4 regions of the Oceanobacillus sp. FSL W8-0428 genome follow, and region 3 is predicted to be linked to each of the others. Evidence: riboswitches for the same ligand, from Rfam matches in the RefSeq annotation. Region 3 holds a riboswitch; each other region holds the start of a gene.

Region 1 (8,256 bases), 1.5 Mb from region 3:
GTCGAGGCTTTTTTCAGAGCAGCTAAAAGAAGGGTAAAGCTATAAAGAACTGTATCCTGTTATCAGCATTAACATTATGCATTTTAACCTGTTGCATGATACAGATTCCTACCATAATATCTTCCGCTTGCATGAGATTCACCAAAAATATCCATTAACTGATATGATCGAATTTCATTTTGTGGAAATCCCTAAATTAATCACCGCATGGAAAAAGAATCAGCTGAATCCATGGGAAGATGTATTAACCTGTTGGTTGCTGTTATTAGGAGTCGTGGACAGAAGAATGAATCATTTCTATGACGATATCTTTCAAGAATTGGAGGAGATTGCGATGGAGGATAAATCTTTAAATATTGCAATGCGTGTCTGGGAAGATTTAAGCCGTACAAAGGAAGAGCGCCGGGAATATGAAATACGCCTGAAGCAAATTTTAGATGAACAATCCATGAATCGGGATAGAGAGTTATTGGAGCAGGAAATGCAAGAACTGAAAACTCAGAAGGATGAACTGGAGATACAAAAAGATGAGCTGGAAACCCAGAAAGATGAGCTGAAAACTCAGAAAGATGAGCTGAAAACTCAGAAAGATGAATTGAAGGCGGAGAAAGAAGAAGCGGAAATTAAAAGAAAAAAGGAAGAGACAAAAAGAAGAGAAGAGGAGGGCAGAAGAATTGAAGCTGAGTCAGCATTGGAAGAGTCCACGAAACAGATGGCACTAAAAATGTTAGAACGGGAGATAGATTATATCACAATTACGCAAGTGACTGGGCTTACTTCAGAGCAGTTAGAAATTATTCAGCAAGAAGCGGAGAAAAATGATAAATAGTCTGTAAAATCCCATGATGAAATACGAAACAATAAGGCACATGCTTATAATTGAAAAAAAGCATGTGCCTTTATTTAGAAATGAAATCTCCGTACAATTTCATTCTTCATTGTTTTTTCTGAAAATAGTATCATGCCGATTAATGTCAGCAGAGCATATAAAGCAGTTGCTGCACTCGGCCATAGAACAGTGGACCAGGAGCTTAAGAATAGGATAACGGGTAGAAAGCCGAGAATGACCATCGTTGACATATATCCAATGTATTCCCGCCATTTCATTGGCTTCCGCAGCACAATAATCGTTACAAAAAAGGTTGCCAATGTGACAAGAAACGGGATCACATAATGAATGGACCATTTTGAGCTTCCGGATGCTGCATCTAAAATAAACAGCATGACAGAGAGTGAGATCACTTGAAGGACTACTTTTGATCCGGTATGAGCTCTGGAAAGGAAGGTGTGATTTATAGTCAGTACACCATACAGCACAGGTCCCAATACATATAAAAACCATAGCCTTTCCGGGTTCGTCAGTAAATTAATCAACAAGCTTGTACTAATGCCAAAAATCGCAATAAATAAGACAAGACGCTGAGCAAATCGGCGCCGTTTGACCTTAGTCTCATAAACAGGGTAATATTCATTATCTCCTGTTTTATCAGAAAGCTTACGTTTGCATAACGGGCAATATTTCTGTTTTGTATAGACACTGCAATTTGTGCAATAATGCTGCATTGTTTTCACCTGCTGTCATTGGAGTATACTTCTATCTCCAAATTAAATGTCTTAGAAAGCTCTCTGAAAAAAGTACGAATAATATCCGCTTCTTTAATCATTCTCGAAAATGAAATCACAAGCTCATCTCCAACTGCAATCATCGCTCCATTAATAGGGCTTTTTTTACTAGGATATAAAATAATCTCCATGTGTGAGATATGTGACTTCATTGCTTCTGGCAGCTGTACCTTCCCTACATTCGTCATTGTCATCGCTTTGGTACGTTCACTAAAACTCCTATAACCATAGCGGATTGCATGATATTTAAGAGGAAGCGGAATGAACCTGGCTGTTAGTCTTGTCTGCCATTTTACCCGGTCATTAATACTTTGCTGTAGGCTTTCTTTCCGCACTTTTTCCCGCAGCTGCTTTGATACCTCAGAAATAATTTCTTCTAATGTTGTTGTTTCCGTAACCGCCATGCCAATATTGACAACTCCAAAAAAATTGCGCAGCGTATTTGAAGGGAAAAGATTTCTCAAATTAACAGGAATGGCGATTTTTATTTCCTCCTGGTAAGCTCGGAATTTCAATCTTTCTTTATAAATAGCTGCAATAATAAGTGCTGAAATAAAGGCGGTAATTGTTGTTCCATGCTTTTTAGCAAGCTTGTGTACCTTCTCTGCGCTCATTTTTCCATGGATGACAATTGTCTGATCTATTAACCCGCCGCGGATTTGGTAAGAAGATGCTTCTTTGAATTTTTGCGGTTTTTCATCTGTTACGTAATTTTGGTAACTGTCATCCCGCTCATAATAGCTTGGTTCATCATGAATGTTAATTAGTGTGCTTTCATAACTTACGTCTTCGCCCAGATGAAGGAGATAATGATAAATAAGTGCCTTTATAAATTCTAAAGCGCCTGTACCATCTGTTACAGAGTGAAAAAATTCCACAGCTATTCTTTTCTTATAATAGGTAACACGCATCAAGAAGCCGTTTGTTTCTATAGGATCAATGGGTGCGCATGGATATTGGTTTTCATACTGAACAAAAAGCTTTTCATTATTTTCAACAAGGAAATCCCAAAATAAACCTTTGCTGAGCTTTACTGCAAACATTGGCAGACGCTTGATAACGTCATCAAGTGCAAGCTGTAGCTTATCAGGCTGCACAGTTTCCTTCATTACTGCTGCGAGCCGGAAAACTGAAGAATTTGTCTGTTCAGATACAGCATGAAACATTTTGCCTGCATTATCAAGTTTATACCATTCATCCATCTTTCGAACACCTCTTAAACGTTCTGATTTTGCTTGTGCAATATCTATCTGGATAGAACCAGTTTCAATTATAAGCTTTAACTTTTACTTTAACAGATGGTGCCCTTTTTTTGTACTATAACAAGTATCAAATTTAAAAAAGGTTTATATTTTAAAAGTGGAATGGTATTTCGTGTCTATCATAGAAATTATACACCATCATTTCTGTATAAAAAAAGAGTAACCACACGTATTACCGTAAAGTTACTCCTTATCTAAATAAAGAAAATGATATAAACAGAAAATGCTCCAAACACAATAATATAAAAAAGAATTTTAGCAATCGTCGGCTTCTTCAATATATCGTAAACAGCGGTAGCAGCAATAATAAGCAGTGCAATAATCATGGTTACTGTATTCAGGAAAAAAGTAATTAAAATACCTGAAATCAAAAACAATATACCTATTACTATATTTTCTTTTCTTTTCATAAGTCTCCTCCAAATTATTGAAACCTGAGCTGCTTCATAAAAGAAAAGAGCAGACAGGAACCCGCTCTTTATAACAATTAATAATCAGAGCCTTTTAAAGTAAGCTGCTTCACTTCTTCAACTGTCTTTGCTCCAGATAAAGCCATTGATACAGAAACCTCTTGTGCAAGGTTGGCAAATATCTTTTGAACACCTGATTCACCCTGCAGAGCCAGTGCATATGCATAAGGGCGTCCAAGTAAAATTGCGTCAGCGCCCAGTGCCAGAGCTTTAATTACGTCTGCTCCCCGGCGGATGCCGCTGTCAAAGAGCAGTGGGAAATCTGGACCGACAGCTTTACGGATAGCCGGTAATGCTTCCAGACTTGGAATAATCCCGTCCATTTGTCTGCCACCATGATTAGAAACAATAATCCCGTCAATCCCGGCCTCTATAGCCTGTTTTGCATCTCCCGGATGAAGAATACCTTTTAAAAAGATTGGCAGATTTGTACGCTGATGTAACTCTGCTATGTTGTCCCAGTGAAGATGTGGATGATGCAGATTCTCGATAATTGAATCAATTTCATTCTGGCCTTCTTTCAGTCCTTTTTGAAAAGCTGGATCCTGTACATAGTTGGCTTTTCCATACCCTTTTTTCAAGGGAGAATATTGATAGCGCATATCATCTTCCCGCCATCCAAGCATTACTGTATCCACAGTTACTACAATCGCTTCATAGCCTGCTTTTTCTGCCCGTTCTGCCATGCTGTAGGAAATAGCATCATTACTTGACCAATATAATTGAAACCATTTTGGTCCTTCAGGCACAGCCTCTGAGACCTCTTCGATAGACCTGGCAGTAACGGTGCTTTGAATATATGGAATATTCATAGAGGCAGCCACATTTGCAATGGCAAAGTCGGGCTCCTCATGGACCATTTTTAAATGGCCGATGGGAGCCACCATAAATGGAAAAGCATATTCTTTTCCAAGAATACGAATAGATGTGTCCACCTGAGATACATTACTTAAACATCTTGGAATAATGGAATATTGCTCAAAGGCCGCTCTATTTTTTCTTAATGTTTCTTCACCGCCGGCGCCGGAGCGGATGTGACCAAACACTTCTTCAGGTAAGGTATGCTTTGCTGCAGCTTCAAGCTGTTCGGGTCCGATAGGAAAGGAATCCTGTATAGTTATATGCTCTAGAAAAGAGCCTTTTTGCGATGATACTGACATATTTTTTACCTCCGTTTAATCTTTTTTCATCCGCGCCGCAAGCCGGTTTCCGATAGATTGGATACCTTGGACGATAATAATCAGGAGAATAACAGTGACATACATCACATCTGTTTCATAACGCAGATGTCCAAATCTGTATGCAAGGTCACCTAAGCCCCCGGCACCAACAAGGCCTGCCATAGCTGTTGCCCCGATAAGACTGATTGTTGCAATGGTTAAAGCCAGTACAATTGCCGGTCTGGCTTCACGAAGCATAACATTCCAAATGATGTGATGTGTTTTTACCCCCATTGCACGGTATGCTTCAATAACACCTTGGTTTACCTCCAGCAAGGAAGATTCAATAAGTCTGGCTATATATGGAGCAGCATTAACAACGAGTGGTACAATAGCTCCTTCCACACCAATAGAGGTGCCTACTACGAATTTGGTGAATGGAAGCATAAAAAATAAAAGAATAATAAACGGAATCGAACGAATGACATTTATTAGTAAATTAAAAAACTGATAGACAAATTTATTTTGCAAGGGTTGCCCGGGACGTGTCAAAATTAAGATGATGGCTAAAATGATACCTATAAGTACTGAGAAAGCAAGAGAAATAGCAACCATTAGAAATGTATCTTTTATTGCTTCGTAAAATATTGGCAGCCATTGATCAATAAATGATTGCATATTAGTTTACCCCCAATTCTTCTATCTCTACGCCTTGTTCCTGCAAGAAAGAGAGTGATTGTTCTACTTGATGATCATTACCAATCAAATGAACGACGATATTACCGACAATTCCATTTTTTAATTCGATAATATTTGCTGTCAGAATATTTGGCTCTACATAAAATTGCTGTGTAACCTTGGATAACAGCGGCTGTCCTGTATTTTCGCCCAGGAAGGTCAGACGAACAACTTTTCCTTCCAGCTTCAATTCATTAACCAGACGGTCAGATAATTTCCGCTGTGAAATTGTATTGAGGAATTTTTTTGTTGTCGGTTGTTTTGGCTTTGTAAATAATTCAATCGTAGACCCTTGTTCAATAAGATTTCCATTTTCAATAACATATACATAATCACATATTTTTTGAATAACGTTCATTTCATGCGTGATTAATAGAATTGTAATCCCGAGCTCTGCATTAATTTTTAGTAATAGCTCGAGAATGGAATTGGTTGTTTCGGGGTCTAATGCGCTGGTTGCTTCATCACTCAGGAGCACCTGTGGTTCCTGAGAAAGTGCTCTTGCAATAGCTACACGCTGCTTCTGACCACCGGAAAGCTGAGCAGGGTAAGAATCTTTTTTCTCAACTAAATCAACAATTTCAAGGTATTTAACAACTCGTTCAGCAATCTTTGATTTCGGTACGCCGAGTAATTTTAAAGGGATTGCAATATTGTCGTAGACGGTAGCTGTTTTTAATAAATTAAAATGCTGAAAAATCATGCCGACTTTTTGTCTTGTTTGCCGAAGCTTTTCTTTTGATAGTTTTGTTAAATCAATTCCGTCAATCCATACCTTTCCCTTAGATGGCGTTTCCAGTAAATTGACACAGCGTATTAATGTACTTTTTCCTGCACCACTATAGCCGATCACGCCATGGATTTCTCCTTTATTGACAGAAATCGTTACATTGTCTAATGCAGTAACATCTTTTCCTTTTTTGGACGGAAAAATTTTTGTGACATTCTCTAACTTAATCATTGATGTTCTTCCTGCCTTTCTATTTTTAAGCGGGGGGATGTTATCATCTGTGCGCTTTAATATAATATCTGCACAATTCATAAAAAGAGCCTCTCTGTTGAAAGAGAGGCCCGAAAATATGGTCTTATTTTCTGCTCTCATCTTTCAAGACGAATGTCTTGCTGGAATTAGCACCTTTTTAAGGTTGCCGAGCTTCAACGGGCCAGTCCCTCAGCTACTCTGGATAAGAGATATATTATTTATAGAGGATGTTCAAGAAGTCCCTGAGGTAAAGCGGTCAATCTCATCTGTGACATAGCTTTTTCAGTGGCATTTTTTGAACTCGCAATTATAGAATTGTATTATTTAAAAATAGCCTATTTTATATGTTTCGTCAATGCTTATTTTGAAATAAGTCAAGTTTTTCAATACGGCAAATTGCTTCACGAATACGCTCGTCCTCGACAAGTAATCCGACACGTATATAACCTTCCCCGGTTTTCCCAAAACCATTACCTGCTGCAACGGCTACATTTGCTTCCTTTAATAAATAATCCGCAAATTCTTCACTTGTAAATGCTGCCGGCACTGGAAGCCAGGCAAAGAAGGAGCCTTTTGGAGCTGTTACATCCCAGCCGATGCGTTTGCATTCTTCCAGTAAAACATTTCTGCGCTGTTCATAAAGCTTTACAAGAGAGGAAACGCAGCTTTGGTCACCTGATAATGCTTCGGCAGCAGCCTTTTGGATAGCTGGAAAAAGGCTGACAAATAAATGATCCTGCAGAATATTGATAGCTTCAATCATATCTTTATTTCCGGCAGCAAACCCGACGCGCCAGCCTGCCATATTATATGTTTTGGAGAGGGTATATAGCTCAACGCCAACATCTTTTGCGCCTTCTGTTTGCAGGAAGCTCACCGGCTGATAATCGTCAAACCCGATTGCGCCATATGCAAAATCATGGATGATTCCAATATCATTTTTCTGCGCTAATGCAATGGTATCTTCAAAAAATTCCTTTGTTGCAACTGCTCCGGTCGGGTTATTCGGATAGTTGAGATATAATAGCTTAGCAAGTTTTTTCTGTTCATCTGTTAAGGCAGTATAGTCCGGTAAAAAATCGTTTTCTTCTAATAACGGAAAGGTGTCATAAGTAACATCTGCTAATGGTACACTGGACAGATAATCCGGGTATCCTGGATCAGGTAAGAGCATTAATTCACCGTGATCCATTAGAGCTAAAGGAAGTTCTACTAAGCCGATTTTACTGCCAAATAAAATAGCAATTTCTGAAGCGGGATCTAGATCAACATCATATTCTCTTTTATAAAACTGTGCTGCAGCCAGCTTTAATTCATCTGTACCACGGAAAGGAGAGTATTTATGTGTAACAGGATTTTCAACACTTTCCTGAAGGGCGCGGATAATATGCGGTGGCGTAGGCTGATCTGGATTTCCTTGACCTAAGTTAATAATATCTCTTCCTTCTGCTATTGCAGCAGCTACTTTACCTGCAAGTGCAGCAAAGAATTGGGAAGGAAGCTGTTCTACACGACGGGATAATTTCATAATCTATCGACCTCTTTATACTATAATTTGTAAATGTTTTCTCAGTCTACCTGGCAGAGGATTTCCTGACTGAATGAATTTTCACTTTATAATTATATATAATAGTATAAGTTTGCAGAGAGATTGTCTATCAAAAAAAGATAAGGTGCTGGTAGATGTTTTTGGGGTTTTTTTCCAAATAAACTATTTCACCCTGCTTTCCATTGCATTTCATATTTGAAAGTAGTAACATAGAAATCGTGTCAAATTATGTTAAATAATTAGATAATTCCAAGAATTATAGGTTTGGAAATAGGAGGAATAAAATGAATACCAAACTGCGTATAGGAAATTATTTAGCAATTGCATTTATGTTATTTGCTTTATTTTTTGGAGCGGGGAACTTGATTTTCCCGGCACAGCTGGGACAACTGTCAGGTGATAACCTCACGCCAGCTATAATAGGATTTTTAGCAACCGGAGTAGGGCTGCCTTTTCTCGGTATTATGGCAAT
Region 2 (8,256 bases), 4.0 Mb from region 3:
AACGTATCCGCAAATCCTACGTGGAAAAAGGACAGTATTATTTAAGAGAAACATCAATGGGGATGGATAAATAGCATCACTACCATCTTGATTGCATGTAAAAAATGTCAGGCATCCTCAGATACCTGACATTTTTTTATTTAGCAGTTAAAGCTTTTAATTCTTCCACTTTATCTGTTTTTTCCCACGGGAATGTAATATCTGTGCGGCCAAAATGACCATAAGCAGCGGTATTTTTAAAGATTGGTCTTCTCAAATCCAGCATACGGATAATACCTGCCGGACGCAGATCGAATAGCTCGCGCACTGCTTCCACTAATTTTTCTTCACTGACGAGCCCTGTGCCAAATGTATTAATCGAAATAGAGACCGGCTGTGCTACACCAATAGCATAGGCTAATTGAACTTCACAGGAATCAGCCAGACCTGCAGCAACGATATTTTTAGCAACATAGCGTGCAGCATAAGCAGCAGAACGGTCCACTTTCGTTGCATCTTTCCCGCTAAAGGCTCCACCGCCATGTCTTGCATAGCCTCCATATGTGTCAACAATGATTTTTCTTCCTGTTAAGCCGACATCCCCTTGTGGTCCGCCTAATACAAAACGGCCAGTCGGATTAATGAAGTATTTTGTCTTATCATCCAGTAATTCACTTGGTACAACAGCTTCTACAACATGTTTAATAATATCCGCTTCTATTTGTTCATTTGTTATATCTGGATGATGCTGTGTAGAAACAACAATAGTATCTACACGTAACGGCTGATCATTTTCATCATACTCCACCGTTACCTGAGTCTTTCCATCAGGACGCAGGTAATCCACAATTTTCTCTTTACGGACATCTGCTAATCTTCTGGATAAACGATGAGCCAAAGAGATTGGCAGAGGCATAAGCTCTTCTGTTTCATTGCAGGCAAACCCAAACATCAAGCCCTGGTCTCCAGCTCCTATTGCTTCAATTTCCTCTTCAATTTCCTGTCCCCGCCTTGCTTCTAACGCTATATCCACACCTCCAGCAATATCAGGAGACTGCTCATCAATAGCAGTTAACACTGCACAAGTTTCAGAATCAAAACCATATTTTGCTCGGGTGTATCCAATATTCTTTACTGTTTCACGTACAATTGCAGGAATATCTACATACGTACTTGTAGAAATCTCTCCGGCAACTAAAACAATTCCAGTTGTAACAGTTGTTTCACACGCTACTCTCGCATTTGGATCCTTCGAAAGAATCTCATCCAGAATAGCATCAGAAATTTGGTCAGACATCTTATCCGGATGCCCTTCAGTAACTGACTCAGAAGTAAATAAACGACGATTTGCAGCCATAAGGCTAACTCCCCTTTTCCTTGTATGTTACGGAACTCTGTTTCAATGTAAATCTATCATTCCACCCAATGTGGTTTCATTTTTTATGCAAACTTTTAATATATTTAAAAAGTCTCCTAAAAACAAAAAAACCTCTCCTTCAAAATACATGAGGAAAGGGAAACATATTGGCCTTTCGCTCTTATTGTTCAAGGAATGATCCTTGCATCAGGTTAGCACCTTTCACATTATGTGAGGTTGCTGGGCTTCATCGGGTCTGTCCCTCCACCATCTCTGAATAAGAGTATCCGTTCAATAATTAGATTAACGAAACAAGCCTCTCCTGTCAACCCAATTACCCTATGTAGCATAAAAAATATTTTTTCATAAAGTAGTATGGACTATTATATTTAATGTGTTATACTAATAAACATATTTTAAGGATAAAATGAATTCTACACCATTAAAAGGAGTGAATAATTGTCTTATGAAAATATTGCGGAGAAGTATTCTGGAGGAGTTCACTTCAACAAATATTTACAGCAACTATTCTGTAGGCCAACTTATTGAAAAAATTATCAATCGTGATGAAGCGAAATTGACAGCTACTGGTGCTATCCGTGCTACCACTGGAAAATATACAGGACGTTCTCCAGAAGATAAATTTATTGTAAAAGATGCCTTATCAGCAGATAAAGTAGACTGGGGAAATGTCAATCAGCCAATTGATGAGGATACCTTCAATCAGCTGCTTGACAAAGTGATTGCATATTTAGATAACAAAGAAGAAATTTTTCATCTCCAGGCCTATGCCGGTGCAGATGAAAAGTATAAACTGCCTATTCAAGTTATTAATGAATATGCTTGGCACAATTTATTTGCAAGACAATTATTTATTCCTATTGAAAAAGAGATGGAGCAATTGCACGAAGCTGATTTTACAGTAATCTCTGCTCCCGGTTTCAAAGCCAATCCTGAAGCAGACGGTACAAATTCAGAAGCATTTGTTTTAATTTCTTTTGAACAGCGCATTGTACTTATTGGAGGAACAGAATATGCAGGAGAGATAAAAAAATCAATCTTCTCTGTAGTTAATTTCCTTCTGCCTGAGCAAGATGTCCTGTCCATGCATTGCTCCTCCAATGTAGGAGAAGAAGGCGATGTAGCTTTATTTTTCGGATTATCCGGAACTGGAAAAACTACACTCTCAGCAGATGTTGACAGACGATTAATCGGAGATGACGAACATGGCTGGAGTGAAGATGGCGTATTCAATATTGAAGGTGGCTGCTATGCAAAATGCATTAATTTATCGGCAGAAAAAGAGCCGCAAATTTTTGATGCTATCCGCTATGGATCTGTTTTAGAAAATGTAGTATTAGATGAAGATACGCGGGTCCCTGACTATGATGATACTTCTTTAACCGAAAACACACGTGCTGCTTATCCATTAGAAAATATTGATAATAGCCTAGAGCCTAGTGTCGCTGGACACCCAAATACCATTATATTCTTGACAGCGGATGCATCAGGAACCTTACCGCCAATCAGTAAACTGACAAAAGAACAGGCAATGTATCATTTCCTGAGTGGATACACCAGTAAGCTGGCTGGAACAGAACGTGGTGTGACAAAGCCTGTTGCAACATTCTCAGCATGCTTTGGTTCTCCATTTTTACCGTTAAATCCGTCAGTATATGCAGAAATGCTTGGAGAAAAAATTGATAAATTTAATGCCAATGTATTTCTTATTAACACAGGCTGGACTGGTGGTGCTTACGGGGTTGGAAACAGAATGAAGCTCTCCTATACCCGGGCAATGGTCCATTCAGCTTTAATTGGTGAACTGAATAACGTGGAAACAACAATAGATGAAATTTTTGGATTAGCCATTCCAAAATCGATTCCAGGTGTTCCAGATGAAGTTCTTGTTCCTAAAAATGCTTGGGAGGATAAAGAAAGCTATGAAACAGAAGCAAAGGTACTGGCTGGCAAATTCCATATGAATTTCGAGAAATTCACAGAAGTAAGTGAAAACATAAGAAAAGCTGGACCACTTTATAAATTAGTATAATCATCTCCTCTATAAAAGGGTAAACTCATTATCTTGAGTTTACCCTTTTTCACTTTTCCTCTCCCTGTAATTATCCGCAGCCTATTTATCCTAATTTATAGGCGTTCACACAATCATCCCGCCAATCATATATTTATAGAAGATGTTCAAGATCAGTTTTTGAGAAAGGAAGATGAAAGTGAGAAAACTTTCCTGTTTCATTTTATTAATAAGCTCTCTTCTTCTAATTAGTGCTTGTAATCAAAATAAAGTGACTAAAATAGACCTTGCGGAAGTAACTCGTTCTATTTTTTATGCACCGCAATATGTCGCTTTAGAAAAAGGCTTTTTTGAAGAAGAGAGGCTGGAGGTGGATTTACAAACAACTTGGGGTGGAGATACAACGATGACAGCACTTTTGTCTGACAGTGCTGATATTGCTCTTGTTGGTTCCGAAACATCTATCTATGTCTATGCTCAGGATTCCAGAGACTATGCTGTGAACTTCGCCCAGTTAACCCAAACGGACGGCACATTTTTAGTAGCCAAAGAAGCAGATGAAGACTTTAATTGGGAGGATTTACGGGACAGCAATTTTCTCGGACAGCGTGTTGGCGGGATGCCGCAAATGGTTGGAGAATATGTCTTGAAGCAGCATGATATTAATCCCCATGAAGATTTAGATTTAGTTCAAAATATTGACTTCGCTAATATTCCAGGTGCTTTTGCCAGTGGTGATTATGAATACGTTCAATTATTTGAACCTACAGCAAGTATTTTTGAAGCAAATGGTCAAGGACACATTATTGCTTCCTTCGGCGAAGAATCTGGTCAGGTCCCATATACCGTCTTCATGGCAAAGGAAAGCTTTTTAGATGAAGAGGAGGAAACTGTTAAAGCATTCACCAGGGCAATTTATAAGGCTCAACAATGGGTGCAGGAGACAGACTCATTAGAAATTGCCAAGGTAGTAGAGCCTTATTTTGAGGATACAGATGTAGAAATGCTCGCAAATGCAATCGAGCGTTATAAACAGCAAGGCTCCTATGCTACATCTCCACTGCTTGAAGAAGCTGCCTGGGAAAATCTGAAAAGCATTATGGATGAGGCCGGTGAACTCCCTGGAGATGCTCCATATGAAGATCTTGTTAACACTGATTATGCTGAGCAAATTATTGAAGAATAAAGGAGGGTAAAGATGTCTTATCTAACATTAGATGGAGTATCTCATTATTACTTCTCCAAAAAGCAGTACACAGAATCATTGCACAATATTTCTTTCTCTGTTAAGAAGAATGAATTTGTTGCTTTACTCGGCCCAAGCGGCTGTGGAAAATCAACATTGCTTTCGATGATTTCTGGAATGCTCCAGCCTGCTGAAGGTGAGATTTTAATAAATAATGAAAAAATAGAGATTAGCGATTTAGAAATTGGCTATATGCTGCAGCAGGATTATTTATTTCCATGGAAAACCATTATAGATAATGTACTCTTAGGACCCCAGATTAGAAAAAGACAGACAAGTGACTTAAAACAAAGAGCAATAGCTCTCCTGGAGGAAGTTGGACTCGAAAATGTGGCTGATAAATATCCAAGTGAATTGTCCGGCGGGATGCGGCAGCGGGCTGCTTTAATAAGAACGCTTATCACGGAGCCGGAAATTCTATTGCTGGATGAACCTTTTTCTGCACTCGATTTTCAGACAAAATTAAAACTGGAAGTATTGGTATCCGATTTACTTAAAGCTTATCAAAAAACGGCTATACTGGTAACACATGATATTGGAGAAGCAATTTCTATGAGCGACCGGATTATTTTAATGTCCTCGAACCCTGGTGCTATTGCTAAAATATACGATGTACCTGTTGAATTAAGGGATGAATCTCCTTTTCTCGCAAGGAAACATCCTAAATATGGACGGCTGTTTGACAAAATCTGGGCTGACCTAGACCAGCAGAAGCATACGGTAAAACCGATAGAGGAGAATGCTTATGAACGGTCCTAAGTTATTTGCAGCTTATCAGCAAAAGTTAAAAAAAGAAGCAAAAATTGTACTGACCTGGCAGCTCTCCATTCTGATTCTTTTTTTCGCCTTTTGGGAAGTAGCCAGCAGATTGTATTGGATTGATCCGCTTTTATTCAGCTCTCCCAGTCGTGTATTCAGCTCTATATGGAGCAGACTTATACAAGGTTCTTTACTAGGCCATATTCAGATTACACTGCTCGAAACCATACTCGGCTTTTTAATAGGTACTATTGCCGGAATCATCATAGCTTCCATGCTTTGGAGTTTTCATCGTTTTTCAAAAGTCATGGATCCTTATCTGGTTGTCTTTAATGCTATGCCAAAGGTTGCACTTGGACCAATACTTATTGTAGCTCTCGGTCCTGGCTATTTATCAATTATTGCGATGGGGTTTATTATTTCTGTTATTGTCACAACCCTTGTCGTGTTTGCAGCTTTCAATGAGGTTGATCAAAATTATTTAAAAGTATTAAGGAGCTTTGATGCAACAAAATGGCAATGCTTTAAAGAAGCTGTCTTTCCCGCTTCCTTACCCGCCATTATCTCCACATTAAAAGTAAACGTCGGGCTTTCCTGGGTAGGGGTTATTGTCGGAGAATATCTAGTTTCCAAACAAGGTTTAGGATATTTAATTATTTACGGTTTTCAGGTGTTTGATTTTACACTCGTTATGTCGAGCCTGGTCATTATCGCTATCCTTGCTGCAATTATGTACAAAACTGTAGAGAAAATTGAGCAATTACTGATAAGAAAATAATCTTCTAAAGTAAAAAGCAGACAGCTAAGTGCTGTCTGCTTTTTACACATATGTTTTTTTAATCCGGAGCATGCAGGATTCTAACACTGCATCCTTCATAATAAAACTATAATTTGATTTTCTTTTTACATTCGCCGGTACCTCTCTAAGTAATACCGGCCCGTTTGTTTCATAATAGGTGGGCTGCGGCGTAAGTTCATCTATTTCCGCAAAGTAGACGTTCTTAATCACTGTTTCGTATCGCCCGTCCACCTTATACTGACCAATGTAGTGGAGCTTTTTTACTGTCGCTCCTGTTTCCTCCATTACTTCCCGGATAGCTGCTTGTCCGGCTGTTTCCCCAGGTTCTACCTTTCCACCAGGAAACTCTATTCCTCTTTCCTTATGATCTGTTAACAGCCATTTATCTTTATATCGGCAGATGATCCATACATGCTTTGGATTTTTTGAAAATGGATGATCTAAAAAAGATAATTGTACCTTATTATTGTAATAATCTTTAAAAACGTTCACTTCTTCCACTACTTTCCCACGGTGGTGTCATCACTTATAGCTTATATCTTGGATTTTCCAGCCGTTTTGAAGTGTCATCTCCACTACAAGAGTGTAACTTCCTACCATGTCATTTTCATTTTCCTGTACCAGTCGTACGGAATGATTAGATGTATTAATCATATCATATTCATTTTCTTCTTGAAACCATGGCATTGTTTCTGTCGGAAATACATAAACGCCATCTGCTTCTACCCGAAAATAATAATCGACAAACTGCTCAGCTAATTCTGTTGTTAGATATGCTTCAAAGGCCTCCGTCAGTTCCTGTTCTGTCGCATAGTCCTTCAATTTATAAGAATCATCTGCATCCTGCTTCAGGGTATCTAATAATCCATTCATTACACGAATAATTTCTTCTTTATCAGGTTGTGTTTCTTCTGCCTCTGCAGCAGGTATATCAATTTGATTCTCACCTTGTACAGTAACTTCTCTTGGCGCAGTAATAGAGAAAATAATTGCTATCATTACGGTAAAACAAAGAATTAAAGCGAGTTTTCTCATAGTTAGCACTCCCTGTGGATATCTATGTTTTAATATACTTTTAAAAATCCGGTTCCTCTGAAAGTTAAAAGTCATTTTTAAAATTTTATCTAATATACTGTACCTTTTTATTATACCATCTAAACATTCCTATCATAAAGCACTGTTTTACTTGGTGCTTATTCTCCTTTATAATAATTATTTTCCATCTAATATACCCATAGTTCGGATATGGTTCTTTGTCTGTTCATCTCCTAGATCATACAACGTTTGGTACACGTCCGACATGGTTTCATCATATACATCGTTGGCTGTATCCAGATGATATGGAATAAAAGGAATATGCGAACGTTTATAGGTATCAAAACTTGCTTCATGCATCCCTTCAAATTTTCTGCGCAGCATTAACACCTCATCCGTAGTCGCATAAATAACAAAGTCGTCATTTCCCTGATACGGGATCCGTGAAATTTCTCCTTGTCCGATACTGATAAAATATTTTTGTTTATCCATTTTAATCACCTCCCGTTTATATTCTCCTCAAAAAATAAAAATAAACGAAATATATAAGTTGAAATAAAAGTTTTACCTTCTAGCATTCGCTTCAGAAATACATAAATAAATGATTTCAATTAATCCACTAAAGGAAAAAGCGCATATACCCATTTGAGTACATACGCTTTTTTCGTTTCTATTATTGATAATCTCGACTGTCAGGATTATCTTGATTTTGCTGCTCCTGATTAATGGAAGTACTATCGATGGTTCTGTCAAATTTCTGCAAGTATTTTGCGGCGAAATCTTTTCCTCCCAAACCGAACGCAAGACCAAATGCTAATGCCAATGCAGCAAGAAGTAAAATAAAGGCACTGTTAACGATTGTTGATGCAATACCTAACTGTGAAACCGCCATAAAGGCTGCAAGAATTAAAATACTATACTTCGCAAAACCTGCAAGTGCAGCCGATGCCGGACCATTTAACAGATGCAACAGTAGTTTCTGCACGATGGAAGCAAGTAATAAGGCAACTCCTAAAATAAGCACTGCTGCCAGTACATTCGGCAGATAA
Region 3 (8,256 bases):
GATACATTCCCAGATTGCGGTTCAATTTCACCAGAAAGAATTTTCAGGAAAGTTGATTTTCCGGCTCCATTTGCCCCAATAACACCGTAGCAATTTCCAGGCGTGAATTTTAAATTTACATCTTCAAAAAGCTTCTTGTCGCCATATCGTAAACTAACATTAGTTACTGTTAACATTTTATTAATTGCCTCCATTAAATCATTATCAAAATAAGCTTACGTTATTTACGGAAACAATGCAAGATAAGACCGCTATATCTATGAAAGTATCTCAATTTCCAGCTCTATAAAGATATAGACCTGAAGGCTTAGTTGAAAATATGACGCTGGGTTATTACGGATGGATAAGATAACCGCTAAAATAAAAATAACTTAAAAATTAAAGAGGAAGAAAGTTGGGCTTCATTATTTATATTCTTCACCACAGCTTAAGAAGAGGAGGAGTACAAATGGGTGCAAAAATTTTGCAACACACGGGTGCTATTTCAGATAATTTTCATATACTGATAAATAAGAACGAGCTAAGGAAGCGTTTTGCTGCGGCAGTTTATTACATCAGAAAAAGTGAACAGGAAAAAGAAGAAACGAGAAAGTTAATGCATATGCAATATAAGCTGGAAAAAATATACCGGCAGGAGTATATAAATGCACAGAAAAATGCAGAGGTTCAATTTATGCAAATGAAGGCTGCTGAACAGGATTCAGAAAAAGAGGTATATCATTTTGCACAAATAGCGTACAAGACTTGTAAAAAGCGCATGAAGAAAATGCAAATCACAGCAGAGGAAGCATCTAATCAGCTGGAATCAATGAAAAAGATATATCATGAAATGGACAGCCAGCTCAAAATAATGAAAAGAAATCTGATGAAGCAGATGAACTATGAAAATATTGACAAATTAGATAATCCATTGAAACTTTTTGTCATTTAATACGTAAATAAATGTATAGCAGAATAAGAAGAATCACCATTATTCATATCCTTTTTTAAATAGAAATAAATCTATTAAGAGGAAATGTGTACCATATAAGGTATACTTTTATCAATTTTTGCACCAGCTATTGTATATTAAAATACTTTTGTATATATTAATAAAAAGGGGTATGTCCGAAGAGGGGGAACAAGTAGATGAAAAGCAAGACGGTTTATTTGCTGTTTACCGATACAGGAAGCTATCTATCACGATTGATTCATCTGTATACCCAGGAGCCTTTAAACCATGTTTCTATTGCTTTAGATAGAGAATTAACAGAAGTTTATAGCTTTGGGAGAAAACAGCCTGATAATCCATTTATCGGTGGCTTTGTGAAAGAGGATATTTTTTCACCATACTTAAATAGCTCTATGTGTGAAATTTATGAGCTTAAAGTGACCGAAAATGAATATGAATATATTAAATCCTTTATTCAAAATATAGAGATTGACAAAGATAAATATCGTTATAATTTTATTGGGTTATTTGGAGTCATGATGAAAATAAAAATTACACGTCAGACAGCCTTTTTCTGTTCACAGTTTGTGGCAACTATTTTACAGGGTGTAACGAGCCTTTCATTAACAAAAGACCCTTACTTTACAACTCCGGAGGATATTCGAACTGCTCCAGATTTGAAGCTTGTTTATGAAGGAACATTGTTACATTATCAAGATAAGGATTCTTTATCTTCAACAGAGCAGCCATCATTATCTTATATTTCTAATTTATAGGTGTTGAGATAAAAAATCTTAAAGAACCCGGGCATTTGTACTTCCTTTACTTTTCCCGTAATAAGGAAGTACTGAATCTGCTAAAATATTATTTTACAAAGCACGGAGCATCTTAAGTTGAGGCTCCGTGCTTTGTTCTTTACTCTATTCAAATAGATTTTGCATTGCTTCTCTCGAGAAATCCTGAATGCCTAGTGTTTCATAAGGGACGACCAGCTTCATGGTAATATTATTTGCTTCTAGATCCATATGCTGTACAGCTACATCGAAATTGCCCTGTAAATTCATATCTGTAACAGCTACATAAATTTCCTGGCTGTCCGGGTCTATCGTTACCCATTCAGGCATTGGTAAAAATTTATCCATGTATTCCATAATTTTTTTGTTTGGCAGTTCTAAAAGTCCAACAGAGATAGACTTCAGTTGTAAAACCAGATCACCGTTTGTCTGCTCAATCGGTTCAAAACGGACAGAAAGAGGAACTGTGGAAGAGAAGACAGGCAATTCACCCATCAGATGCACATCATCCTCAAGAAAAATACGGTAATGGTGATCCGTCCCCTCAAGTAATTTCTCAATATAAGCATTGATTAAATTATTTAAGTTTTGCTTTGTTGTCTGAATGTAAAACTCAGAGCTTTCCTGCTCGTCTATTACAGAATTTTGCGGGAACTCATTTTTAGAAACTGGCCAAAAAATAAGCGCCAGCAAAAGGAGTAAGATAGCTGCATTAAAGATAAGAAGACCGAGAAAACCGGCTTTCCATTTATTATTTATTTTTATTTGTCTATTCTTTACTCTCATTATGTTTTCATCCCAACTTAATTAAAATATTCCAGAATACGTTCAGCCATTAGATAATATCCATCATAATTAGGGTGGAAATTATCGTCTGAAAATAAATTTGCAGTCTCGTCTTCAAATAAATCATCAATTGGTACAAAGGTGCTGCCTTCGTATTGATTGACTGTCTCTCTTCCTATAGTATTCCAATCAGCGACAATCTGGTCCAATTCTGGAATGTCCTCAAAATAATTTGTAAAAGGATTAAAAATACCTAATAGATAAATAGAGGCATCCGCATTAATGGAACGAAGCTTATCAAATATTTCGCTGAGACGATCTTCGTAGAAAGCCTGTTCCTCGTTAAAGTAGCTGATCTCCAAGTCCATAATATTTTCCTTTAACACTTGCATAATATCATTAGCACCGATGGTAATGATAATAATATCTGCTTCTTCTAAAGCATCCGTTAATTCAGGCTCATCCTCCAGACGGGTGAGCAGCTGATCGGAGCGGTTTCCACGTTTTCCAAAGTTATCAAAATGGACATTTGTATCAAGTGCCTGAAGTGTTCTGTCTAATATCCCGACATAGCCCCCCTGATTTGTATCGTCTCCTACACCCTGAGTCAGTGAATCACCAAGAGCAACGATATCCACATTTTCCTCAGAAGCAAATCCGAATGTATTTTCAAAAGGCTCATCGACAGCTATTTCCTCATTTTCTTGTTCGTCTGCGTTTCCCATAACTTCCTCGCTGTCGTCTTCTGTATCTTCTTCGCCATTTTCTGCTGGTTCAGACGTAATTTGTTCTCTAAGAGCTTCTTCTCTTTCCCGTTGTTCAGAGCTTAATTGAAAATATGGCAGCTGTAAAATCGAAAAAACAGCTATAATGATAATAAGAATGGAGCTAATGAGAATAAGCCATCTTTTTTTGGTCATTTTCATGATTACACCTACGTGTTCTTTTCTTCTAGTTTATGTTGGAACAAATAAAATTACTTAATAATACGTAAAGAAAATGTTCAAAAAGTCCAATAAAAAATGGCAGGGGAAGGAGCTTTTGCTTAGATAGCCTGTATTGTTACAGGCAACACAGGGTTACCACAAGACGGAGAAGTCTGTCAGCTTGCTATCCCCACAGGATAAGTAACCGAAGCCTAGTCCGGTTTCATCCCCAGTACGTAATCGAGCAGCCCTTATCAGCTGATTTTTGAACATACATGTAAAAAGTTTATTTGATGTGTACGTATTTGTAAAATAATTTGGTAGAGTAGATGTTTTTATTTATATTCCTATTTTAATCAAGGATTATAAATAATAAACAGGTTTAAATGAAAAACGCCTTCTAATTTTATGTAGAAGACGTGACTAAACCTCATTATAACATAAAAGTACCCGTCTTTCTTCACGATAAAACATCAAATGTTCTAATAGAAGAAAGGCGGATACTGTATAATTATTTTAACTAATTTCTGAAGCTGCGTAATTCCAAGGCAAACTGTGCCGGCTGGATATTTGAAAGAATAAATACTTCAGATGTTACTTCAGAGCTTGTGTCTGTGAACAAAATAGTTCCCTGATAAGCTGCATTTTCTTCTGGTGCCGGCTTACCTTCCTGCAGCCAAATTGCATCAGCCCCGGATAGTATATCTGTTGTTACCTCATCTATATCTGTTGTGGGAATAACCTCATAGCCTAATTTATAAAGAGGCGCAATATCGTCATCCGCGATGCCGACAGCTACAATGCGTTTTTTACGGACACCTTCACTGCGGTCAAATGGAGATTGCAGTAAGTTTTTCACTGCTATTTCTTCCGCAGATTTCTGACTGCCATGCGATTTTCCGGTCGCTTTATCTATTGCCTGTTCCAGATCAGCTACAATATCATCAAATGCTTCCAGACCGACGGATAGACGAATCAATTCTTCTGTAGTACCACTTTTTGCCAAGTCCTCATCTGTTAATTGCTGATGGGTCGTAGAAGCAGGGTGAATAATAAGTGACTTTGCATCGCCGACGTTGGCAACGTGAGACCAGAGTTCCACATTATCAATCAAGATACGGCCTGCATCCCGGCCTCCTTCAATGCCAAAGGTAATAACAGAACCAAAACCGCCATTTAAATACTTCCCGGCAAGCTGATGAGATGGGTGTGATGCCAGCCCGGGGTAGTTGACCCATTCTACAGCAGGATGTTTTTCCAGATAGGCTGCCAGCTTTTCTGCATTTTCACTATGCCTTTTGATACGTAAATGTAAGGTTTCCAATCCTTGAAGTAATAAAAAGGCATTTTGCGGGCTTAGAGCAGGTCCGATGTCACGTAATAATTGGACACGCAGCTTTGTTATAAAAGCAGTCGGTCCTAAGTCAGCATATTTTAAGCCATTATAGCTTGCATCCGGCTCGATAAAATCTGGGAATTTCTCGTTGTTCCAATCAAATCTGCCACTGTCAACCACAATACCGCCAATAGTTGTACCATGTCCGCCAATCCATTTCGTTGCAGAATGCACAACAATATCCGCACCCCATGTTAATGGTTTTGCAACATAAGGTGTAGCGAAAGTATTATCAATAATTAAAGGAATACCATGATTATGGGCAATGTCCGCAACGGTTTCTATATCAAAAACATATAGGCTCGGGTTAGTAATGATTTCACCAAAGATTGCTTTTGTTTTATCTGTAATCGCAGCTTCAATTGCTTCAGGATCTGTTCCATCTACAAATTTTACATTGATGCCATAGCGGGGGAGTGTGTTGGCAAATAAATTATACGTCCCGCCATATAGATTGCTGTCTGCAATAATTTCATCACCGGCACGTGTAATATTGAGAATTGCCATGGTAATGGCTGCCATCCCCGATGCTACTCCTAAGGCTCCAACACCATCTTCTAATTGGGCAATCCGCTGTTCAAATGTATCTACAGTTGGATTCATAATTCGTGTGTATATATTTCCCGGCTCTGCCAGCCCGAATAAATTCTGTGCATGCTCCGTGTCCCGGAATACGTAAGAAGTAGTTTGATAGATAGGCACTGCCCGGGACCCGGTTGTTGGATCAGGAACCTGGCCTCCATGTAATAAAATTGTCTCGTCCTGCTGGATTGAATGTTTTGACATTTTATTTCCTCCCTTTTAGATATATCCTCTGTTACTAAAAAGAACCCTCTTCTTAAAAGAAGAGAGCTCTTGTCATCGACTTGGAACTCTCTCTTATCTTTCAGATTAATCTGTAGGATTTGGCACCAGTTTTTGTTCAGGTTGCCGGGCTTCACAGGGCCTATTCCCTCCGCCGCTCTTGATAAGAGATTATGCTAAATATTTAGAAATTACTAGAGAGTATATAATTATAGAGATTAAATGTCAAGTAGTTTACTATGAATTAATAAAGTTTCATTTAAAAAAAGGATGGAAGGGGATTACTGATGAGTAAAATTTTGAACTATCAAATAGATTTTGAGAATTCATAAATGGAAATGCAGGTAATAACTGTGCAAGAGAAGCAGTTGAATATTTTATTTGAAAATTTTTTAGCCTTTCATTTTGAAACGCAACTGCCTGATAGCATCCTTTTAGATATAGTCGAAGAGAGAACCGATTTATTTACTATAGAGAATAAAGAATTGTTAGAGAAGGAAAAATATTATTGATGGTCTATATGTTATAAAAGTACTGATTATTTTAAATAATTATATCAAGGAGAATGGTTATCGTTACTATAAGATATATTCTTCATTTGGATTTAATAGCTGGATTCTTTCGGAAAGGTGCATTCTGGATTAAGGGTAGGCTAAAATAGTATTTTCCTGTATTAAATGAAAAGAAAAACAGCAATAAATAACAAAACTGCCCCAATATAATTAATCGGAGCAGCTTTATAAATTTGGTATGCAACTAATAGTGGAGTTTTCATTCCCTGTTGCTTTGGATAGCTATGAACACATTAGTTAAGCTTATTTCGGATAATTAAATCTTTATACCTATAAAAGGATCTTTTCTTCGTCCGGTTTAAAATACCCTTTCATTAAGCTTTTTCATTTTTAGCTTTGTTTCTTGCACGCGGTGCATCCCGATAAATACTTGCCATATAGATAATAAGAGCTATCCAAATAAGGGCAAATGTAATCATATGATGTACCGTAAATGTTTCATTATATAAGAACACACCCAAGAAGAACATAATCGTCGGTGCAACATATTGCAAAAATCCGACCATTGCTAATGGAATCCGTTTGGCCCCCGCTGCAAATAGCAGTAAAGGAACTGCAGTTACGATACCGCCCCCAATTAATAATAGATTATCTGATGCAAACAGGGGAGAAAAAGTAAATGACCCTTCTGATGGAATAAATATCAAGTATAATAATGCAATCGGTGCAACGACCAGTGTTTCAATAGTAAGTCCATACATAGCATGGAGGTTTATTGTCTTTTTAATGAGTCCGTAAAAACCAAAACTCATCGCTAATAATAGAGAAATCCAGGGAAACACGCCATAGCTTAAAGTTAAATAAAGTACACCGATACCAGCGAGAATAAAGGACAGAACTTGTCCTTTGGTTGTCTTTTCCTTCAATACAAAGACCGCCAATAAAATACTGATCAGAGGATTGATATAATATCCTAAGCTGGCCTGCAGCACATGCCCGTGCTGTACAGAAAAAATAAACAAGAACCAGTTGATGGATATTACAATAGAAGCTGTAATAATAGCAAGTGCTTTCTTTCTATCCTTTTTCAACAGCTGTACTGTTTCCATTAAATGCCGCCAGTTGCCAGTAGCAAGTACTAAGAAAATCATAAATACCAGGCTCCACACAATCCGGTGAGCAAGTACTTCACCGGCAGGGACATTATCGAGAAACTTCCAATATATTGGGAATATCCCCCATAATAAATAAGCAACAAAGGTAATAATCGCCCCTTGCTGTAAAGGTTTATTTTCCATCTTTTATTCCTACCTTCTGAAAAAATCAAACTAAATCTAATAGTAAAACTTTATCAGGAAGGAATCAATGGCTTTTTTAAATAAGTTAATACTTATTTTCATAACAAGAACACCTCTGTTCAATAAAGTCAGGTAAATTTATGAACCTGAAACATTTCCAACAGAACAGGAATACTTTATTATAAGTGTATAGACTCATCAGAATTTATCATCTATATAAAGGATGGGAGAGAGAATAAATGAGTAAAAAGTTTAAACATATGGAAACAGCAATAATTCATGAGGGGTATGATTCAAAAGAACTGCTCGGCAGCTTAACACCGCCAATTTTTCAAACCTCTACATTTACTTTTGATACAGCGGAACAGGGAGCGGCACGATTTGCCGGAGAAGAAGAGGGACATGTTTATTCGCGTATCGGCAATCCGACTGTGCAGGTGCTGGAACAAAAACTGGCAGCACTTGAAAAGGCGGAGAAAGGGCTGGCATTTTCTTCGGGGATGGCTGCAATTTCAGCAGTTTTAATCGCTCTCACTAAAGCAAATGACCATATTATCTGCTCGTCTGGATTATATGGATGCACTTTTGGTTTACTGTCTATGATGGATGAAAAGTATAATATCCAAACAGACTATGTAGACATGTCTGACGTAAAAAATATAGAAGTTAAAATCAAGCCGGAGACAAAGGTTTTTTATATTGAAACACCGATTAATCCGACAATGGAAGTAATTGATTTGGAGCTTGTAATAAATCTTGCCAGGAAGCATAATGTTCTCGTCGTGGTAGATAATACATTCTCCACACCG
Region 4 (8,256 bases), 100 kb from region 3:
CTCATGAGCTGTTACCAGGCAACTCCTTTGTGTTTGGAGTCAATGGTAAACAGGCTATGGGCAATAAGAAATTGTGCACTATAGTAAGTAAGCATAATAACTTCATTTGCGGCTGCAAAACTGGATATGAACATATTCCAGGCAAGCATACCGTCGGAAATGATAAATAAAATACTTCCTAGAACAGCCCAGCGGTTCCCCGTCATTACAGCCGTAAATGTCATCAGGGTAATGATTCCAATATAAGCGATGACAGGGATGATAAGGGTTGTCTCCCCATCAGTCTGCAGTCTGCTTATAAGCTGATAACCAATCCAGCAGGCAAAAAGAATAAGTGGTATAGAAGAAAGAAATCTTGGTAAAGAAAAGCGCCATTCTTTTAAAAAGCCGATTGTATAGAATACATGACCAACAAAAAAAGCAGTTAAGCCGATTAAAAACCAATGCAACGTTGCATCCCCAATCAGGCAAAATATAATACCGCCAATAATCCAATAATGTACAGCCTTTCGTTTTGGCAGTGATTGCTCAAAAGCATAGATCAGAATAAGCACCATTGGAATTACCTTAAAGAAAATACTGAATGCTAACGGCTCTGATGGTGAAATAAATATATAGACAATTCCTGTAGTCAGAATCAATATGGGTAAACGATAGAGCATCAAATTGGACACATTCCCTTCATTTATCAGGATGAGAATCTTCAGATAAGTTTAGTTTAATCATAGTAAAAAAATGCTTATATAACAAATTCTAGATATATAACAGAATTCCTTTTTTGAAGTATTGCAATGGTGGAAGAAATAAGGAGTTACAAGGAGATGAATAATGAAAAAAACTTAATGGTTTTTTAGATATCGTTAAGGATTAATAGGGTTGTACATTATTTATTCGAAACTAGATACAAACAAACTCCAGAGATAATTAAGAGAATTAAAGAAAATTTTTCATTTGGGATATGTAAGCTTTTTATAATAAAAAACTCCCCTTGCCGCCCCCGGTTGAGGAGCAAGAGGAGATTCTATTATTGTTCGATAGATACTTCTTTTAAATTTAAAAGCTGTGTTGGTGATTGAGTTAATCCCTTTACACTGTCATCGACACCTAATAAATATTGCTGATGGTGAATATAAACCATTGGCGTAATTTCAGCCAGTAATTCCTGTGTTTGACGGTAAAGCTCTAATCGTTCATCAGGGTCGCCTTCCTGACGGGCCTGGTCTAATAAATCATCGAGCTCGGGATCAACTGTAAAAGTTCTATTTCCTGATTCACCCAGATTATCTGAATGGAATAAAGGATATAAGCCGTTATCAGCATCTCCGGTAACGGTTGTCCAGCCAAAGACAAACATATCATGCTCGCCGTTAGCAGTCTGTTCAAGCATAGAGCCCCATTCCACAGTTCTTACTTCTGCATTAATACCAATTTCCTTCAGCTGTGCCTGGATATTTGTTGCTGTATCAATGCGCTGACGATCATCATTTGTCCAAATTGTTGTGGAGAATCCATCCTCCAGACCTGCTTCAGCAAGTAATTCTTTCGCTTCTTCTATATTATATTCTTGGTCTTTTACGTCCTCACTGTAACCAAACACACTTGGTGCAATTGGAGTATGTGCAGGGATTCCAACATCATCATAAATACCGGAAAGAATTTCTTCTTTATCAATTGCTTTAGCTATTGCCTGGCGGACACGTACATCATCAAATGGTTCCTTCTCCATGTTAAATCCTAAATAGGATAGTGCCAGACTGTCCTGAGCCTGAACGGATAGATGATCAGAACCCTCAATTTGAGCCACATCAGACGGGCTTAAGGAGTTCGCAACCTGAGAGTCACCGGTCTGTAACTCTGCAATACGAGTTAAATCTTCAGTAACTACTTTGAAGGTTACCGAATCAAGCAATGCCGGCTCGCCCCAGTAATCTTCATTATTTACTAAACGGACGTATTGACCAGGCTGCCATTCATCGTATTTGAAAGGGCCAGTGCCCTGTGGATTTGCACTGATAACATTTCCAGCATCTTCTCCATCTTCCATAGCTGCGTAGTCTTCTTCAATCTGATCTTTTGAAATCATCACTCCACCTGGATGAGCAAGGTGAGCCGGTAATGCAGCAAAAGGATATTCTGTTTTAAAATGAACAGTATAATCATCGACTACTTCGACTTCAGAAATCATATTGTACATAATTGCGCGTGGAGATCCTACATCCGGATCAAGCGTACGGTCAATATTTGCTTTTACAACGTCTGCATTAAAATCAGAGCCGTCATGGAATTTAACATCCTGACGCAGCTTGAATTCCCACGTAGTATCGTCAATTTGCTCCCATTCCTCTGCAAGCAAAGGCTGAACCTCCATATTCTCATCCTGGGTAACAAGTGTTTCAAAAATATTTCGTTGTACGTCACTGGACGGGGTATCATTGGAAGCAGCCGGATCAAGTGATACAGCATCTGCTGGAGTGGTAATCGTTAAATCACCGCCTGGCGTACCTCCTTCTGAATCATTGCTCCCAGATTCATTCGTATTACTATCTGGCTCACTGGCACAAGCAGCCAAAACGAGGCTCAACAGAGCTATAAATACGAGCACATATATTTTTTTCTGTATTCTCATAAGATGTTTCTCCTTTTCCATGTTGTACTTTAAAGCCTGATTATATTGTAATAATCAGGCTTCAGCTTACTTAAATTATTTGATTTTACCAGCCTGGAACGACAGAGCCGTCGAAGTTTTCTTCAATAAATTCTTTTACTTCATCTGTGTGGTAAAGATCAATAAATTGCTGAACTACTTCATCATCCTTATTTTCTGTGCGGGTTGCAATTAAGTTAACAAAGGTAGAGTCCTGCTCAATAAAGATAGAATCATCTTTAGGGGAAAGGTCAGCTTCAATTGCAAAATTGGAATTAATTGCCGCTGCATCTACTTCACCAAGCTGCCTTGGTATTTGCGCAGAATCTAACTCAAGCAGCTCAAGATTTTTTGGATTTTCAACAACATCATTTACTGTTGCGTTAACACCTAAACCTTCTTCTAATTTGATAAGTCCAGCTTGTTCAAATAATAATAAAGCACGTCCGCTGTTGGTAGGGTCTCCAGGAAGACCTAATGTTGCACCGTCTGGAATATCTTCAAGCGAATCAACAGATTCAGAATAAACCCCCATCGGGAAAGTTACAGTATCTGCTACTTTAACAATATCTAAGCCCCTTTCTTCAACCATACTGTCCATAAAAGGTTCTGTTTGGAAGCTGCTGATGTCAATATCACCTTCGTCTAAAGAAACATTCGGCATGACATAATCGCTAAACACAACCGTTTTAATCTCTAAATCATCTTCAGCTGCAATTTCAGCTATTTTTTCAACAATTTCTTCATGCGGCCCGGCTGTTACACCGACTGTCAGTACACCATCCTCAAGTAAGTCTGATTCACTGCCGCTTTCGTCATCTCCGCCGCAGGCAGCAAGGAAAACGAGTAATAAAGCTGTAATACTAAGTAAATATTTCTTCATAATAGATCTTCCTACTTTCATTTTTATTTTGAATAGTCTTCAAGTTGTAAGAATGCACTAATAACTTTATCTGCATTGATTTCTTTCTTCATCAAATGAATAGATTCCTCTTCACGGGTAACCTTCTCCGCAATAGCTTCCAACAGCTCCTGATCATCTGTCTGTATGGAGAAGTCTGCCAAGCTTGTTGGAAAGCCCCATGCTTCATAATAATTCAAGAGCTTATGAAGCTCTTCAATATCCTGTTCTATGACAAGCTGAGCTAAAATACCGTAGGATACGATTTCCCCATGAAGGGAATCAGCGATTTGCGGTGCTGCTGTTAAACCATTATGAATAGAATGTGCACCGGCAATACGTCCAGCTTTCCCGCCAAAGCCTCCAACCATACCACCTGTTGCAATAATGGCTTCAATAACGCGAATGAGTGCATCTGTCACCTGATTATTTTCACAAGCTTTAATTGCTGCTTCACTGTCAGCAAGCAAAATATCTTTGCAGGAACGGGCTGCGAACTGAGAAATTTGCAGCCAGACTGGAAGTGTACCAGCAGGATAGAAGGCTTCCACTAAAGAACGGGCTTCATAGAATTTTGCCAACGTATCGCCAATCCCTGCTTTTAAATATTTTACAGGAGCTTCTGCGATAATTGCCGGTTCTACTATGACCAATGTATTGGTCTCAGGAAATTCTGTATAATGAGAATGCGCTCCGTCTTCCTGATAAAAGACACTTAACGGGGTCCATGCTGCACAAGTTGCTGCAATGGTTGGGATTAAGATGCTTTTTATTTGTGCATTTATAGCGGATGCTTTCGCTATGTCTAAAGCTGTTCCGCCGCCAATACCAATGACAGCATCAACCTGTTGTTCCTGATAAATCTTTGCAAGTCTGCTGGTTCGTTCGACAGTACAATGCCCATCTGCAAAATGTATATCTTTCTCTTTTATGTTATCTGTAATTACAGCTGGAAGATATGGTTTTGCCTTTTCCCAGGCAGTTCTGCCGGTAACGACTGCAATTCGTTCCACATGCAGATCATTCAAGTTTTCTGCAAGGTGTTTCAGAGCACCTTCACCAATTTGATAATGGCCTGGTGAGCCCTTTACAGTAGCTATTTGCATGATAAGATGTCCCCTTTTAAAATAACTTTAAATAGAATTCAAAAAGTACGGAGAAATTCACCGTATTATATTTATTGGACTTTTTGAACAACCTCTTTAAATGTTACATAAAAAACCTCTCTATTTGCTCTAGAGAGGTTGAAAAAGTTTATTTACTAAACGTCCTCTCTTATTTTCCAAAGCGCATAATGCGCTTTGCAGGATTTAGCACCTTTTTTAGAACGAATTCTAGAAAGGTTGCCGGGCTTCGTCGGGCCAGTCCCTCCGCCACTCTCAATAAGAGTTCTTATGTAACTGTTGTTATATCTTAATATGAAATATATGAAAAGTCAATGGCTTTAGAAAGAGTGCTAAATATAGATATATAAGCAGAAATAATAAGTTACATCTTTAATATCTATTATTTTCTTCTATTTTGAAAATGTCCCACAATTTCAGAGATTCCTATACATGTCAGAATGACGCCAAAGGTTTGAAATAGTATAAGCGTGCTTTTGAAAGGGTTAAAAACAAGAACAGCTCCTCCAACCATGAGGAGAATACAAAAAATAGTCCAGCCAGTACTTTTTATATTCAAGGCTACAATCAGTTGCATTAGTCCATTGATGATAATCGCTAAACCTAATAAAAACGGTAAAATCGAGAAAAGTGTTGGTGCAAAGTAAATGAAGACAGCAGCCAATACAATTAAAAGAATGCCGCCTGCTAAACCTATATCATAAGTGCCGGTCTGTTGTTTTAATTTGTAGCTTTGATATATTTTAATAACACCTAGTAAAGTTAGATACCCTGCAATCAAATAACCCACAAAATGCAAGAATCCATTTGGATTAATAAAAATAGCTGCACCGATGAATATAAATATAACTGCACGGAGTATCGCATGACGTTGAAAGTTTTCTTTGAAGTCTTTAATCATTTAGTTTGGCCTCCCTTATGTCTTTTTTTTTATTCTAATGTAAAAATCATGTTTTTACTATATAAATAGATTTAATATTTACATTTAAACAAAAAAACGTATGTAACCTAAACTGGATTAGTGTTGCTGTTCATAATGAATTTTCTGGCAATGGTAGTGATTTTCGGTACTTTTGAGTGAGAGACTTTGAAAGTTTTCTTTCAAGAAGGATAATTCAATTTTTATAATATAAAATATATAAGAAAGCCCAGACACTGATTTTGCAGCGGCTAGGCTCTCTTATAACTAGATTATATTTTTGTTTATTCATTATCCTCTAACACGATATCTTTCTTTTTTCTCTTCAAATAATACGCACTCATCAGAGCGGCAATTGGAATAACCAGGGCGATTCCGACACCGGAAATAAAGATTGTCAGCAATTCATCATTAAACACTTTCGCATTCATAATATCGCCTACCGAGTAATCCAAATCCTTAAACCAGATTAACAGCCCCATATAGCCTCCGAAAAAGGCAAAGAACAATGTATTTGTACTTGTCCCTAAAATATCTCTGCCGATCCGGATGCCGGCTAAAAATAAATCTTTTCTGGAAATCTCCGGATTCTGCTCATAAATTTCACGCATGGGAGAGGTGATGGAAATTGCTGTATCCACAATTGCTCCAATGGTGCTCATCAGAATAACTGCTGTAGCAATTTGAACAAAATTAAGACCGATATGAACATTGAACGTGGTTATTTCGCCAGACTCTTCTTCTCCGAGTCCGTAAATCATTGATTGTTCGGTCAGAATAATAATGAAAAAGATTAAGATAACCGTCGTTGCAATCGTCGCTAAAAAAGCAAGCATTGTTTTATTATTTACCTGATTAATGAAGAAGAGGCTGACCGCGCTGATAAAGCCGACCGCGATAAGCGCAATAATAATCGGGTTTCCGGACGGGTCATTCATGACGAAAACAGCCATCAGAACAATGAGAAAGTTAATAAAGAGTGCGATAAAGGACCGAACACCCTTCATTCCGCCAACCCAAGCCATTAGTGCAAATAATACGATTGCCAGTAATACGAGTACATTCATAATTTCGCCTGCTTTCTGCGGATGAAGAAAATAGATATATACACAGCAATAGGAATAGTCAGGACAATACCAATTCCGCCAACTAAAGCACGTGCTAATTCAAGAGAAAGGTTCATGGATACAGTAAAACCGAATGGAGCTGCATTTTTAAAATAAATTAACAGCATTGGAATCGATCCGCTGACATAGGCAAAAAATAGAATATTTGTCATTGTACCCATAATATCCTTGCCTATTTCATATCCGGCTTTTTTTAATGTTTCTAGGCTAATATGATTATTTTTCTCATACATTTCAAACATGGAAGCAGACAAGGTAATAGCAACATCCATGACGGCTCCTAATGAGCCAATCAAAAGTCCTGCCATAAAGATAGTTTGCGGATTCCGGGTTAGAAATGCCATCTCTTCATAGCGTAAGCCCTGTTCAGCAGTAAACTGTAGTGCTACATAAGCAATAACCAGAGATACACCTGTACCAATCAGTGTCGTGAGAATAGCTGTATAGGTCTTTTCATTAAAGCCTGTTGCCATCAGTAAAGACAGCACCGTAAAAATGATGATACTGATTAATGTAATGAGCGACAAGCTGATGCTTGGATGTTGAATATAAATATCTAAAGCAACCGATAAGATGACTGCATTGACGAGCAGACTGAGTGCAGATAAAGCTCCTCTGGATTTACCGACAGCTAATAAAATAGCCAGGAATATCCATGCTACAAATACGAAATATTTATCCCGTTTGATATCACCAGTGGCCTCGCCATCCTGGGCAAGAAAAATCTCGTCTCCAGCAGCCAGTTCATAATCCAATGCCAGGGACTGGATATATTCATTGTCAAATTCAGTTAAATTTCCTTTATCAGGTCCATTTTTTACTTCCCCGACGATATGCTGTGTAACATGCTCGTCTTTATTTCCATGTGTATCAACCTGATCTTCTCTATTTATTTCCTGCACATCGGTTATTTGAACAATCGTTCTATCATATAAATCATAATTATTATTGATAAAAATCATAGATGCAATAAAACCGATCAGTAATAAACAAACGGTAATTATTTGGCTTTTTGTCCGGTTTTTTAACCATGCTTTCAATGTGATCACTCCAAAAATAGGGTTTCCTATTTGTATTTCTGAAAACATATACTATGATAACACTTTTAATTAGAAGGAGATACATACAACTTCGAAAAATTTTCCGGTATAAAGCAAAGGGGAGATGCATAACCTTCTTATTTTAGTATGTACCAAAAGGAGGAGGGTATTTTATAATGTCCAAAGCTTTGGACATTATGAAGGGAGTAATGCTATAATTTTGTCAAATACTTTTGACAAAAGGAGCTTGAACATTGAAAAATTTTATCAAAAAAATAAGGAAGCAATCAAATATAACTCAAGCAAAGCTGGCTCTTCTTTGTGGCGTTTCCAGACAAACAATTAACTGTGTTGAAAATGATAAATATGACCCTGCTTTAGTGCTGGCATTTAAAATATCCAGAGCGCTGGATAAAAATCTGGAAGAGGTGTTTATTTATGACGAAATTCCATAAAGGGTACCGTATTACAATGAAAGACATTAAAAAAGAAGGAGCTTCT

The links. Region 3 has a riboswitch for S-adenosylmethionine ahead of MKY30_RS03265 (O-acetylhomoserine aminocarboxypropyltransferase/cysteine synthase family protein). Riboswitches for the same ligand answer to the same signal wherever they lie in the genome.
Region 1: it holds a riboswitch for S-adenosylmethionine, as region 3 does, so the genes downstream of both, MKY30_RS10570 (methionine ABC transporter ATP-binding protein) here and MKY30_RS03265 (O-acetylhomoserine aminocarboxypropyltransferase/cysteine synthase family protein) in region 3, are expected to answer to the same signal.
Region 2: it holds a riboswitch for S-adenosylmethionine, as region 3 does, so the genes downstream of both, metK (methionine adenosyltransferase) here and MKY30_RS03265 (O-acetylhomoserine aminocarboxypropyltransferase/cysteine synthase family protein) in region 3, are expected to answer to the same signal.
Region 4: it holds a riboswitch for S-adenosylmethionine, as region 3 does, so the genes downstream of both, MKY30_RS03715 (iron-containing alcohol dehydrogenase family protein) here and MKY30_RS03265 (O-acetylhomoserine aminocarboxypropyltransferase/cysteine synthase family protein) in region 3, are expected to answer to the same signal.

The regions. Positions count from the first base shown of each region.
Region 1 is NZ_JBBORB010000001.1:2,256,428-2,264,683, forward strand. It holds partial or broken gene MKY30_RS10540 (Rpn family recombination-promoting nuclease/putative transposase) at 1-829, shown strand, start outside; gene MKY30_RS10545 (DUF6320 domain-containing protein) at 904-1,563, opposite strand; gene MKY30_RS10550 (phthiocerol/phthiodiolone dimycocerosyl transferase family protein) at 1,569-2,825, opposite strand; gene MKY30_RS10555 (hypothetical protein) at 3,080-3,295, opposite strand; gene MKY30_RS10560 (alpha-hydroxy-acid oxidizing protein) at 3,373-4,515, opposite strand; gene MKY30_RS10565 (methionine ABC transporter permease) at 4,531-5,193, opposite strand; gene MKY30_RS10570 (methionine ABC transporter ATP-binding protein) at 5,195-6,214, opposite strand; SAM riboswitch class I at 6,349-6,444, opposite strand; gene MKY30_RS10575 (pyridoxal phosphate-dependent aminotransferase) at 6,588-7,763, opposite strand; gene brnQ (branched-chain amino acid transport system II carrier protein) at 8,069-8,256, shown strand, end outside.
Region 2 is NZ_JBBORB010000001.1:4,738,790-4,747,045, forward strand. It holds gene MKY30_RS22795 (gamma carbonic anhydrase) at 1-74, shown strand, start outside; gene metK (methionine adenosyltransferase) at 137-1,336, opposite strand; SAM riboswitch class I at 1,515-1,620, opposite strand; gene pckA (phosphoenolpyruvate carboxykinase (ATP)) at 1,803-3,389, shown strand; gene MKY30_RS22810 (ABC transporter substrate-binding protein) at 3,562-4,554, shown strand; gene MKY30_RS22815 (ATP-binding cassette domain-containing protein) at 4,567-5,373, shown strand; gene MKY30_RS22820 (ABC transporter permease) at 5,360-6,151, shown strand; gene ytkD (RNA deprotection pyrophosphohydrolase) at 6,194-6,664, opposite strand; gene MKY30_RS22830 (hypothetical protein) at 6,695-7,207, opposite strand; gene MKY30_RS22835 (hydrolase) at 7,385-7,699, opposite strand; gene MKY30_RS22840 (mechanosensitive ion channel) at 7,881-8,256, opposite strand, start outside.
Region 3 is NZ_JBBORB010000001.1:744,742-752,997, reverse strand. It holds gene MKY30_RS03290 (ABC-F family ATP-binding cassette domain-containing protein) at 1-176, opposite strand, end outside; gene MKY30_RS03285 (hypothetical protein) at 449-931, shown strand; gene MKY30_RS03280 (hypothetical protein) at 1,129-1,707, shown strand; gene MKY30_RS03275 (YpmS family protein) at 1,852-2,511, opposite strand; gene MKY30_RS03270 (SGNH/GDSL hydrolase family protein) at 2,529-3,431, opposite strand; gene MKY30_RS03265 (O-acetylhomoserine aminocarboxypropyltransferase/cysteine synthase family protein) at 3,958-5,619, opposite strand; SAM riboswitch class I at 5,710-5,807, opposite strand; gene MKY30_RS03260 (hypothetical protein) at 5,970-6,149, shown strand; gene rarD (EamA family transporter RarD) at 6,524-7,447, opposite strand; gene megL (methionine gamma-lyase) at 7,687-8,256, shown strand, end outside.
Region 4 is NZ_JBBORB010000001.1:846,753-855,008, reverse strand. It holds gene MKY30_RS03730 (lysoplasmalogenase) at 12-662, opposite strand; gene MKY30_RS03725 (glutathione ABC transporter substrate-binding protein) at 1,025-2,626, opposite strand; gene MKY30_RS03720 (MetQ/NlpA family ABC transporter substrate-binding protein) at 2,712-3,527, opposite strand; gene MKY30_RS03715 (iron-containing alcohol dehydrogenase family protein) at 3,551-4,651, opposite strand; SAM riboswitch class I at 4,818-4,934, opposite strand; gene MKY30_RS03710 (HdeD family acid-resistance protein) at 5,052-5,570, opposite strand; gene MKY30_RS03705 (YibE/F family protein) at 5,873-6,655, opposite strand; gene MKY30_RS03700 (YibE/F family protein) at 6,652-7,755, opposite strand; gene MKY30_RS03695 (helix-turn-helix transcriptional regulator) at 8,010-8,210, shown strand; gene def (peptide deformylase) at 8,194-8,256, shown strand, end outside.